Regions from separate parts of the Streptomyces sp. Y309 genome, predicted to be linked through region 2. Evidence: riboswitches for the same ligand, from Rfam matches in the RefSeq annotation. Region 2 holds a riboswitch; the other holds the start of a gene.

Region 1 (5,266 bases), 1.7 Mb from region 2:
CATCTCGGCGATCGCCACGATCAACCCGATCTGGGCGCTCGGCCCCTACCGTCCGGACCAGGTGTCCACCGGCGCCCAGCCCGACTGGTACATGGGCTTCTCCGAGGGTCTGATCCGTGTGATGCCCGGCTGGGAGGTCAACTTCTGGGGCCACACGCTCGTCCTGGGCGTGTTCATCCCGCTGGTGATCTTCCCGCTGGTCCTGGTCGCCATCGCGGTCTACCCGTTCGTCGAGGCCTGGGTCACCGGCGACAAGCGCGAGCACCACATCCTGGACCGCCCGCGCAACGCGCCGACGCGCACGGCCTTCGGCGTCGCGTGGATCACCTGGTACATGGTGCTGCTCGTCGGTGGTGGAAACGACCTCTGGGCCACGCACTTCCACCTGTCGATCAACGCCATCACCTGGTTCGTCCGGATCTTCTTCTTCGCCGGACCGGTCATCGCGTTCATCGTCACCAAGCGGATCTGCCTCGGCCTGCAGCGGCGCGACAAGGACAAGGTGCTGCACGGACGCGAGTCCGGCCTCATCAAGCGGCTGCCGCACGGCGAGTTCATCGAGGTGCACGAGCCGCTCGACAAGGACCAGCTCCACACCCTCACCGCGCACGAGCAGTACGAGCCGGTCGCGATCGGCCCGACGGTCGACGAGAACGGCGTCCAGCGCAAGGTGAAGGGCTCGGAGAAGCTGCGGGCCAAGCTCTCCAAGGGCATGTACGGCGAGGACAGCCAGATCCCCAAGCCGACCGCCGAGGAGTACAAGGAGATCACGAGCGGCCACGGCCACCACTGATCGCCCGAGCGCGGTGACGCGCTGACCCGAAGGTCGCCACGGCAGGAGCCCCGTCCAGGGCATGGACGGGGCTCTTTGCCGTCCCCCGGGCTGGATAGGGTGGTGGCCACCCCCATGTGCCGGGGTGGCCATCGGCTACGTACGTCTCTTACGTACGTCCACGAACCCAGGAGCGGCTATGAGCGCTGTGACCCCCGCAGGAGGCGACACCGCGGCGGCCCGTTCCTGGCCCGACGTGCTGAACGGGCTGCTCGACGGGCGCGACCAGAGCGCGGACGACACGGCCTGGGCCATGGACCGCATCATGCGCGGCGAGGCCACCGACGCCCAGATCGCGGGCTTCGCGGTGGCGCTGCGGGCCAAGGGCGAGACGGTCGAGGAGATCTCCGGTCTCGTCCGCACGATGTACGAGCACGCCCACACCATCGAGGTGCCCGGGCCGAGCGTCGACATCGTCGGCACCGGCGGCGACGGCGCCAAGACCGTGAACATCTCCACCATGGCGGCGATCGTCGTCGCCGGGACCGGCACGAAGGTCGTCAAGCACGGCAACCGCGCGGCGTCCTCCGCCAGCGGCGCCTCCGACGTCCTGGAGAAGCTCGGCGTCAACCTGGAGCTGACCCCGCAGCGAGTGCGGGAGGTCGCCGAGGAGGCCGGGATCACCTTCTGCTTCGCGGTGAAGTTCCACCCCGCGCTGCGGCACGTCGCGCCCGCGCGGCGCGAGCTGGGCATCCGGACCACCTTCAACTTCCTCGGTCCGCTGACCAACCCCGCCAAGGTGCGGGCGCAGGCCACCGGCGTCGCGGACGCGCGGATGGCGCCGATCCTCGCCGGCGTGCTCGCCGAGCGGGGCTCGTCGGCGCTCGTCTTCCGCGGCGACGACGGGCTCGACGAGCTCACGACGACGGCCACGTCGCGGGTGTGGGTGGTACGGGACGGGGCCGTCCGCGAGGAGGCCTTCGACCCGCGGGACGTCGGCATCGACCTCGTCCCCGTCGAGACCCTGCGCGGCGCCGACGCCTCGTACAACGCGGAGGTCGCGCGCCGCCTCCTGGACGGCGAGACGGGTCCCGTGCGGGACGCGGTGCTGCTCAACGCGGCGGCTGCGCTGGTCGCCCTGTCGCCGGGCGAGGGCCCGCTCGCGGACCAGATCCGCGCGGGGATGGCCAAGGCGGCCGAGGCCATCGACTCGGGCGCGGCGAAGACCGCGCTGGCGCGCTGGGTGGCGGCCAGCAACAAGTAGCGTGCGCGGCGGTCGGAAGGAGGCCTGCGGTCTCCTTCCTCCGCCGCGGCGGCGCTCAGCCCCCACCGGCCATTCCCGGCGGTGCCGTGCCGGCGCAGCCCCGACGTCCGGGATTCGGACGGTCAGTTGCGTCTGCGCGATCATTTGGCATACTTCTCGGCAGGTCATGAGCGACAGCGATGAGGCCCCGGCCCGCTGTCCGGCAACCCTCCGTCCGTGGCGGGGTGCCCCGGGTGAAGACCAGGCGGTGGACAGCAAGGTTCATCGCAAGCGCGGACCCCTCGCGTCACCAGGGGTCCTGGTTGTCGAGGGAGCAGTCTCGTGAGCAAGCGAATGCGATAGGGCCGAAGGCCCCCTTCTCCGCACCCCTTTCACTTTTCCTGTGCCGTTGACCGGTCGTACCGACCGACGTCCGGCGCAGTGATCTCGCCTGCCTCGTACGGGAGTTCGTCATGCCTGCCACCACCATTGCCGCCGACCCCTCCGTCTGTGCCCCGCTGCCCGTCCTCGGCCGCGACGTCACCGTGCCCCTCGTCACCGGCGGCGAGGTCACGTACGCCGCGCTCGACTACGCCGCCAGCGCCCCGGCCCTGCAGCGCGTGTGGGACGACGTGGCCGCGTACGCGCCGTACTACGGGAGCGTGCACCGCGGCGCGGGGTACCTGTCGCAGCTCTCGACGGACCTGTTCGAGAACGCGCGGAAGACCGTCGCCGAATTCCTGGGGTGCCGCGAGGGCGACCAGGTGGTGTTCACGCGGTCGACCACCGACTCGCTGAATCTGCTGGCCGCCGCGCTGCCCGCCGACTGCCAGGTCTTCGTGTTCGAGACCGAGCACCACGCCTCGCTGCTGCCCTGGCGCGACGCCCGCGTCACCTACCTCGACGCCCCGCGCACCCACGACGAGGCCGTCCACACCCTGGAGCGCGCCCTCGCCGACCGCGACCCCTACGGGCCCGCCCTGGTGTGCGTCACCGGCGCCTCTAACGTCACCGGCGAGCTGTGGCCGGTGCGCGAGCTGGCCGCCGCCGCGCACGCGCACGGCGCCCGCATCGTGCTCGACGCCGCCCAGCTCGCGCCCCACCACCCCGTGGACGTACGGGAGTTGGACGTCGACTGGGTCGCCTTCTCCGGGCACAAGCTGTACGCGCCCTTCGGCTCCGGAGTGCTCGCGGGCCGGGCCGACTGGCTGCAGGGCGCGGAGCCGTACCTCGCGGGCGGCGGTGCCTCGCGGAAGGTCGCGCGGCGCGCCGACGGGGGAGTGGACGTCGAGTGGCACGACACGGCCGCCCGGCACGAGGCCGGCTCGCCCAACGTCATCGGGGCGTACTCCATCGCCTCCGCCTGCAAGGCCCTGGACGAGGCCGGGTTCGACGCGCTCGTGGAGCGGGAGCGGCAGCTGATCGGCACGGTCCGCGCGGGGCTCGCGGCGGTGCCCCAGGTGCGGGTGCTCTCGCTGTTCGGGGACGACGCGCCGCGCGTGGGCGTCATCTCGTTCGTCGTGGACGGCTGGAACAGCTCGCACTTCGCGGCCGCGCTGTCCGCCGAGTACGGCATCGGGGTGCGCGACGGCCTGTTCTGCGCGCACCCGCTCGTGCGCACCCTGCTCGGCGGCGAGTCCGATGAGCCCGGCGAGTGCGGCGCCCCGGAGGCCGCGCCCGGCGAGCGCTCGCTGAACGCGATCCGGGTGAGCTTCGGCGCGGGCACCCCGGACGAGCACGTGGAGCGCTTCGTGCGCGCCGTCAGGGAGCTGGTGACGGACGGGGCGCGGTGGAACTACCGCACGGAGGACGGGCGTTGCGTGCCGGACACCGGGGTGGCGGACGCCGGGGCCGCCACCGAGGTCACGGCCGCCTGACGCAGCCGGGAGCCCAGGACGATCATGCGCAGGGCGCGTTCCGTCGCGTCCGTGAGGAACTCGCCGCCCCGGTTCAGTGCCTCCGTGAGCGACACCGGGGCGGGCAGGATCGCGCTGTAGGCGTCCACGCCCAGGTCCCGCACAGCCTGCGCCCCGTCCCCGATGGTGCCCGCGAGCACCAGGACCGGGCGGCCGAACCGCTTCGCCCGGCGGGCCACCTCGGCCGGCACCTTGCCGTGCGGCGTCTGGTGGTCCAGGGCGCCCTCGGCGGTGACGACCAGGTCGGCGCGGGCGAGCCTGGCGTCCAGGTCCAGGTGGTCGAGGAGCACGTCGAAGCGGGGCAGGAGCCGGGCGCCGAGCGCGGCGAGACCCGCGCCGAGGCCTCCGGAGGCGCCGGTTCCGACGCCGCCGTAGAGGTCGGCGGTGACGTTCAGATCGCGGGTCAGGACGTACGCCCAGTGCTCCAGGCCGGCCGCGAGCTGCTCGACCTGGGCCGGCGTCGCGCCCTTCTGCGGGCCGAAGACGCGGGCCACACCGCGCTCGCCGCACAGCACGTTGTGCGGGTTGCAGGCGACGAGCAGCTCGGTCTCGGCGAGACGCGGGTCGAGACGGGTGGTGTCGATGTGATGCAGCCGCATCAACTCCCGCCCGCCGTACGGAAGTTCCCAGCCGTCCGCGTCCAGGAGCCGGGCGCCGAGGGCCTGCAGCGCGCCCGCGCCCCCGTCCGAGGTGCCTGAGTCGCCGCAGCCCACCAGGATGCGGCGCGCGCCCGTGTCGAGGGCGGCGCGGATCAGCTCGCCCACGCCGTACGTCGTGGTGGCCCCCGGGTCGCGCAGGTCCCGCGGGACCAGGCTGAGGCCCGCCGCCGCGGCCATCTCCACGACGGCGGTGCCGGAGCCCAGCAGCGCGAAGTGGGTGCCGATGCGCTCGCCGACCGGGCCCGTCGCGGGCAGCGCCACCAGGCGGCCGCCGGTCGCCGCGGCCAGCGCCTGCGCGGTGCCCTCGCCGCCGTCGACCAGCGGGATCAGGTCGACCTCGGCGTCCGGCACGACGCGCCGCACGCCGTCGGCGATGGCCTCGGCGGCGGACTGGGCGGACAGGGACTCCTTGAAGCCGCTGGGCGCGACGGCGAAACGGGTCAGAGGCATGGACGTACTCCTTGAGTGGCACGGACGAGCAGGAAGGTGAAGGGCGCGCACAGGAAGGCAAAGAGGCTCAGCGGACGACCGGCACGCCCAGCAGCGGCCACACCGCGAGCGCGAACAGCAGGACCAGGGCGGCCGTCAGGGGAGCCAGGACGGCGGACAGGCGCAGCAGGTCGCGCGGTGTGTAGGTGGGCGTCCCCGGTATCTCGGCGAAGAGCGTGACCGGCTT
Region 2 (5,266 bases):
TCGCGGTGCACACGCGCCGGGCGCGGGATCCGCAGGCCGCGTTCGACGCCCTGCGCGAGCCGCTCGCCGAGCTCGCCGCCCGCCACGGGCTGATCGTCGAACCCGGCCGCCTCGTCCTGGAGTTGCGCCCGCCGGGCGTCGACAAAGGCGTGGCCCTCGTCGAGTACGTACGCGAAGTGGGCGCCGAGTCCGTCCTGTACGCCGGTGACGACCTCGGGGACCTGCCCGCCTTCGCCGCCGTGGACAAGCTCCGCTCCGACGGGGATGTGCGGGGCCTGCTGGTGTGCAGCGGCAGCACGGAGGTCCCCGAACTCTCTGACCGAGCCGACCTGGTGGTCGACGGCCCCCCGGGCGTGGTCACCCTCCTGGCGACTTTGGCCACCCAACTGCCCTGAGAGGCCCCGTCGGCCTGGGCTGCCGTTAAGGGTCGGGAGCCGCCCCTGGCGGCCCAGCTGCCCACAGCAGGTAACGGGAAAGTGACCTGTAGACGCCGAACTGCCTTGTGTGGCACCGGGAGTCGGTCGACCTGGGCTGTCGGTGGGCGTTGGTGTGGACTTCGGCCCGGAGCTGTTGGTCGAGTGGAAACGGGTGGGCGGGTGGGAGAGATCCGCCGCGGAGCGGCGGGCTTGTCAGGGGGTCAGGTGGCCAGGGCCCGCAGCTGGTCCAGGAACCACTGGGACGGGGGGAGGGCAGTGGCGGCCGCGGCCAGGCGTTTGGTGCGTTCCGCACGTTCCGTGGGCGGCATGGTCAGCGCCGCGTGCAACGCGTACGCCGTACCGGACACGTCGTACGGATTCACGACAACCGCGTCTTCCCCGAGCTCCTCGAAGGCCCCGGCCTCCCGGGACAACACCAGCGCACACCCCTCGTCGGAGACGACCGGCACCTCCTTGGCGACCAGGTTCATCCCGTCCCGGATGGGGTTGACGAGGGCGACGTCGGCCAGGCGGTAGGCGGCGAGGGAGCGCGCGAAGTCGTCCTTGACGTGGAGGACGACGGGCGTCCAATCGTCGGTCCCGTACGCGGAGTTGATCGCGGAGGCGACCCGCGACACCTCCGCCGTGTAGTCGCGGTACACCGCGAGATCCTGCCGCGACGGGTAGGCGAACGCGACGTGCACGACCCGCCCACGCCACTCCGGCCGCTCCTCAAGGAGCAGCCGGTACGCGTGCAGCCCGCGCACGATGTTCTTGGACAACTCGGTCCGGTCCACCCGGACGATGACCTTCCGCCCGGCCCCCACCTGCTCCCGCAGCGCGGCGAGCCGCTCCTCGACGTCCGCCCGCCGCGCCCGCTCCCGGAGGAAGTCCGCGTCGGCCCCGAGCCCGTGCACCCCGATGCGCGTCCCCGACGTACCCCCGAGGATCGCCACGCAGCACGCGGTGAACGCGTCCGCCCACCGCCCGGTGAGGAACCCGAGCCGGTCCGCGCCGAGCATCCCGCGCAGCACCTGCTCCGCGATGTCGTCCGGCAGCATCCGAAAGTAGTCGACGGGCGCCCACGGGGTGTGCGAGAAGTGCCCGATGCGCAGGTCAGGGCGCAGCTCGCGCAGCATCCCCGGCACCAGCGCCAGGTGGTAGTCCTGCACGAGCACCGAGGCCCCCGGCGCCGCACTCTCCGCCAGCGCGTCCGCGAACGCCCGGTTGTACGTCTCGTACGAAGCCCACCGCGCCCGGAACTCCGGCCCGAACGCGGGCTCCAGAGGCGTCTGGTACAGCATGTGGTGCACGAACCACAGCACCGAGTTCGCGATGCCGTTGTACGCGTCGGCGTGCACGGCGGCGTCGATGTCGAGCATCCTCACGCCCGGCTCGCCGACGCCCCGCCGCACGGCCTCCCGGTCGCCCTCGCCCAGCGCGGAGCACACCCACAGCGTGGCACCCTCGTCGGTGTCCGCACCGATGGCGCTGAGCCCGGAGACGAGCCCGCCGCCGCCGCGCTTGGCGTCGAGCGTCCCGTCGTCCCCGAGGGAGTACGTCACCGGGCCGCGGTTGGACGCGACGAGAACCTGGGCGGGCGCGTCGGCTGCGTGCGCGGAAACCTCGGAAACCATGTGCCGAAACCTAGCCGCTCACGGAAACGCTCAAACGTACGTCCGGGGAACGTCACATCACTGCCGGAGGCGGACCACGGCGCCGTATACAGCCGACGTACAGCCGACAGCCGGTCTCAGGCCACCCGCCGCTCCGCGTACTCCTCCACCTCCGCCATCGGCGGCCGCTCCTCCGTGTCCACCGCGTACGTCCGCGGCTCGAAGCCGTCCTCGCCGCGCACGAACTGCGTGAGTTCGGGGCGTACGAGATGGGCGCGGGCGAGCCGCAGCTGCGCGGTGCGGTAGATCGCCGCCGCCATCCGCCCGAGCGCCTGCCCGTCCTGGTGCCGGTGCCTGCGCACACCGACGTCGACCTGCGCGAGCGCGTCCAGACCCACGGTGTGCAGCGCGTCGACGAGCAGGCCGACCTCCACGCCGTACCCGACCGGGAACGGCAGGCGTTCGAGCAGCGACCTGCGGGCCGCGTACTCGCCGCCGAGCGGCTGCACGAAGCCCGCGAGCTGCGGCCAGTGCATGTTCAACAGCGGGCGCGCCATCAGCTCGGTCACCCGGCCGCCCTGACCGGCGGCCGCGCCCAGCGGGCGGTCGTACATCGCCTTCACGAAGTCCACGTCCGGCTCGGTGAGCAGCGGCCCCACGATCCCGGTGACGAAGTCCGCCGAGAACTCCTTCAGGTCGGCGTCGACGAACGCCACGATGTCACCGCCGGTGACCAGGAGTGAGCGCCACAGCACCTCGCCCTTGCCGGGCACCGCGGGCAGCCGCGGCAGGATCTCGTCCCGGTGCACGACCCGCGCCCCGGCGGCCGCGGCGACCTCGGCCGTGCGGTCGGCGGAGCCGGAGTCGACGACCACCAGCTCGTCGACGAGCGGGACCTTCTCCATCAGCTCACGGCGGATCTCGGCGACGATCTCACCGACCGTCCCCTCCTCGTCGAGTGCGGGCAGCACGACGCTCACCGAGGCGCCACCGGCACGCTTGGCGGCGGTGAGCTGATGCGGCGGGCGGTCGGCGACGGACCAGGAACGCCTGCTCAGCCAGCGCTCGACCTCTTCCAGCACGCGCGTCCTCCCGGTTGTGATCCATCTCGCGCATCGGACGACTATCTCAAGGGTCCAAGGCTTCGGTTACAGTCTTGAACAACGCCGGTGACCATCGCATGTCGGGGGTCGCCGCCGCGTTCGAGATCAACGACTGAAACCCACAACTGAAACCCACAATCGAATACCGCTCATCCAGAGGGGCAGAGGGATACGGCCCGTTGAAGCCCCGGCAACCCTCCCGCCGACCGCGAGGTCACGGTGGGGAAGGTGCCAATTCCGTCTCGCGGCGAGATGCGTCGCGAGGAAGATGAGGAGAAAGGGCCTCGCCTCCATGGCTGTGCAGACCGTCGCAACCACCCCCGCCGCCGCTTCCGCCCCGGGCACCGTAGACCTCGGCCCCGCGTCCGGCCTCTCCTGCCGCGAGTGCGGAACCCGCTTCGACCTCGGCCCGATCTTCGCCTGCGCCGACTGTTTCGGCCCCCTCGAAGTCGCCTACGACCTGCCGCTCGGCGACCCGGAAGGCCTCCGCAGGAAGATCGAGTCCGGCCCCGCCAACATCTGGCGGTACGCCCCGCTGCTGCCCGTCCCCGCCGACGTGGCCGACAAGCCGAACCTCAACCCCGGCTGGACCAAGCTCGTCCAGGCCGACAACCTCGCCCGGGAAATCGGCGTCGAGCCGGGCAAGCTGTTCGTCAAGGACGACTCCGGCAACCCCACGCACTCCTTCAAGGACCGCGTCGTCGCGCAGGCCCTCGAAGCCGCGCGCGCCTTCGGGTTCACCACGCTCTCCTGCTCCTCGACGGGCAACCTCGCGGGCGCCGTGGGCGCGGCCGCGGCCCGCGCCGGCTTCCGGTCCTGCGTGTTCATCCCGCACGACCTGGAGCAAGGCAAGGTCGTCATGGCCGCGGTGTACGGCGGCGAACTCGTCGGCATCGAGGGCAACTACGACGACGTGAACCGCTTCTGCTCCGAGCTCATCGGCGACCCGCTGGGCGAGGGCTGGGGCTTCGTCAACGTCAACCTGCGGCCGTACTACGGCGAGGGCTCCAAGACCCTCGCGTACGAGATCTGCGAGCAGCTGGGGTGGGTGCTCCCGGACCAGCTCGTGATCCCCATCGCCTCCGGCTCCCAGCTCACGAAGATCGACAAGGGGCTCAAGGAGCTGATCGCCCTCGGCCTGGTCGAGGACAAGCCGTACAAGATCTTCGGCGCGCAGGCGGAGGGCTGCTCGCCGGTGTCCACCGCGTTCAAGGCCGGCCACGACGTCGTACGCCCGCAGAAGCCGGACACCATCGCCAAGTCCCTCGCCATCGGCAATCCGGCCGACGGGCCGTACGTCCTGGACATCGCGCGGCGCACGGGTGGTGCCGTGGAGGACGTCAACGACGAACAGGTCGTCGAGGCCATCAAGCTTCTCGCGCGCACCGAGGGGATCTTTGCGGAGACCGCGGGTGGGGTGACGGTCGGCGTCGCGAAGAAGCTGATTGAGGCGGGCCTCATCGACCCCGCCCTCACCACCGTCGTCCTCAACACCGGTGACGGTCTCAAGACCCTCGACGCGGTCGCGGAGACGTCGCAGGCGACTGCCACGATTCGGCCCAGCCTCGATGCGTTCCGCTCCGCGGGGCTTGCGGGATAGAGCGCCGTAGGGCCTGAAGCATTGTTTCGTCTGCGGACCGTCTGTGGCTGGTCGCGCAGTTCCCCGCGCCCCTGACGGGGCGCTCCTCCTCCCCGAACCTCTGAGGTGAACCCATGAGTGTCAACGTTCGTATTCCGACCATCCTGCGTACCTACACCGGCGGCAAGGCCGAGGTGTCCGCCGAGGGGGCGACCCTTGCCGAGGTCATCGACGACCTGGAGAAGAACCACACCGGCATCGCCGCCCGGGTCCTGGATGATCAGGGGAAGTTGCGGCGGTTCGTGAATGTGTACGTGAACGACGACGACGTGCGGTTCGAGCAGGGTCTGGAGACGGCGACGCCGGACGGCGCCGGTGTCTCGATCATTCCCGCCGTCGCCGGAGGCTGAACGCACGCAGCGTCACCGCGATTGCCCCCTCCGCGAGAGAAGCGGAGGGGGCAATTCTGTATGGTTGATCGCGGTACAGTTGGGAATGGAGCTTCGTTCTTCGTCCCGCGCGGTGCCGCGCGCATATTCGAAGCCGGTCTCG

The links. A riboswitch is a leader RNA that binds a small molecule or an ion and turns the genes downstream of it on or off. The one in region 2 is predicted to bind S-adenosylmethionine.
Region 1: another riboswitch for S-adenosylmethionine. It lies ahead of AC0KTA_RS28020 (aminotransferase class V-fold PLP-dependent enzyme); the one in region 2 lies ahead of thrC (threonine synthase).

Annotation. Positions count from the first base shown of each region.
Region 1 is NZ_CM160048.1:6,770,137-6,775,402, forward strand. It holds gene qcrB (cytochrome bc1 complex cytochrome b subunit) at 1-793, shown strand, start outside; gene trpD (anthranilate phosphoribosyltransferase) at 972-2,036, shown strand; SAM riboswitch class IV at 2,199-2,315, shown strand; gene AC0KTA_RS28020 (aminotransferase class V-fold PLP-dependent enzyme) at 2,489-3,892, shown strand; gene AC0KTA_RS28025 (glycerate kinase family protein) at 3,811-5,040, opposite strand; gene AC0KTA_RS28030 (SLC13 family permease) at 5,108-5,266, opposite strand, start outside.
Region 2 is NZ_CM160048.1:5,047,812-5,053,077, forward strand. It holds gene otsB (trehalose-phosphatase) at 1-395, shown strand, start outside; gene AC0KTA_RS20535 (alpha,alpha-trehalose-phosphate synthase (UDP-forming)) at 638-2,053, opposite strand; gene AC0KTA_RS20540 (glucosyl-3-phosphoglycerate synthase) at 2,170-3,114, opposite strand; SAM riboswitch class I at 3,282-3,410, shown strand; gene thrC (threonine synthase) at 3,428-4,735, shown strand; gene AC0KTA_RS20550 (ubiquitin-like small modifier protein 1) at 4,849-5,124, shown strand.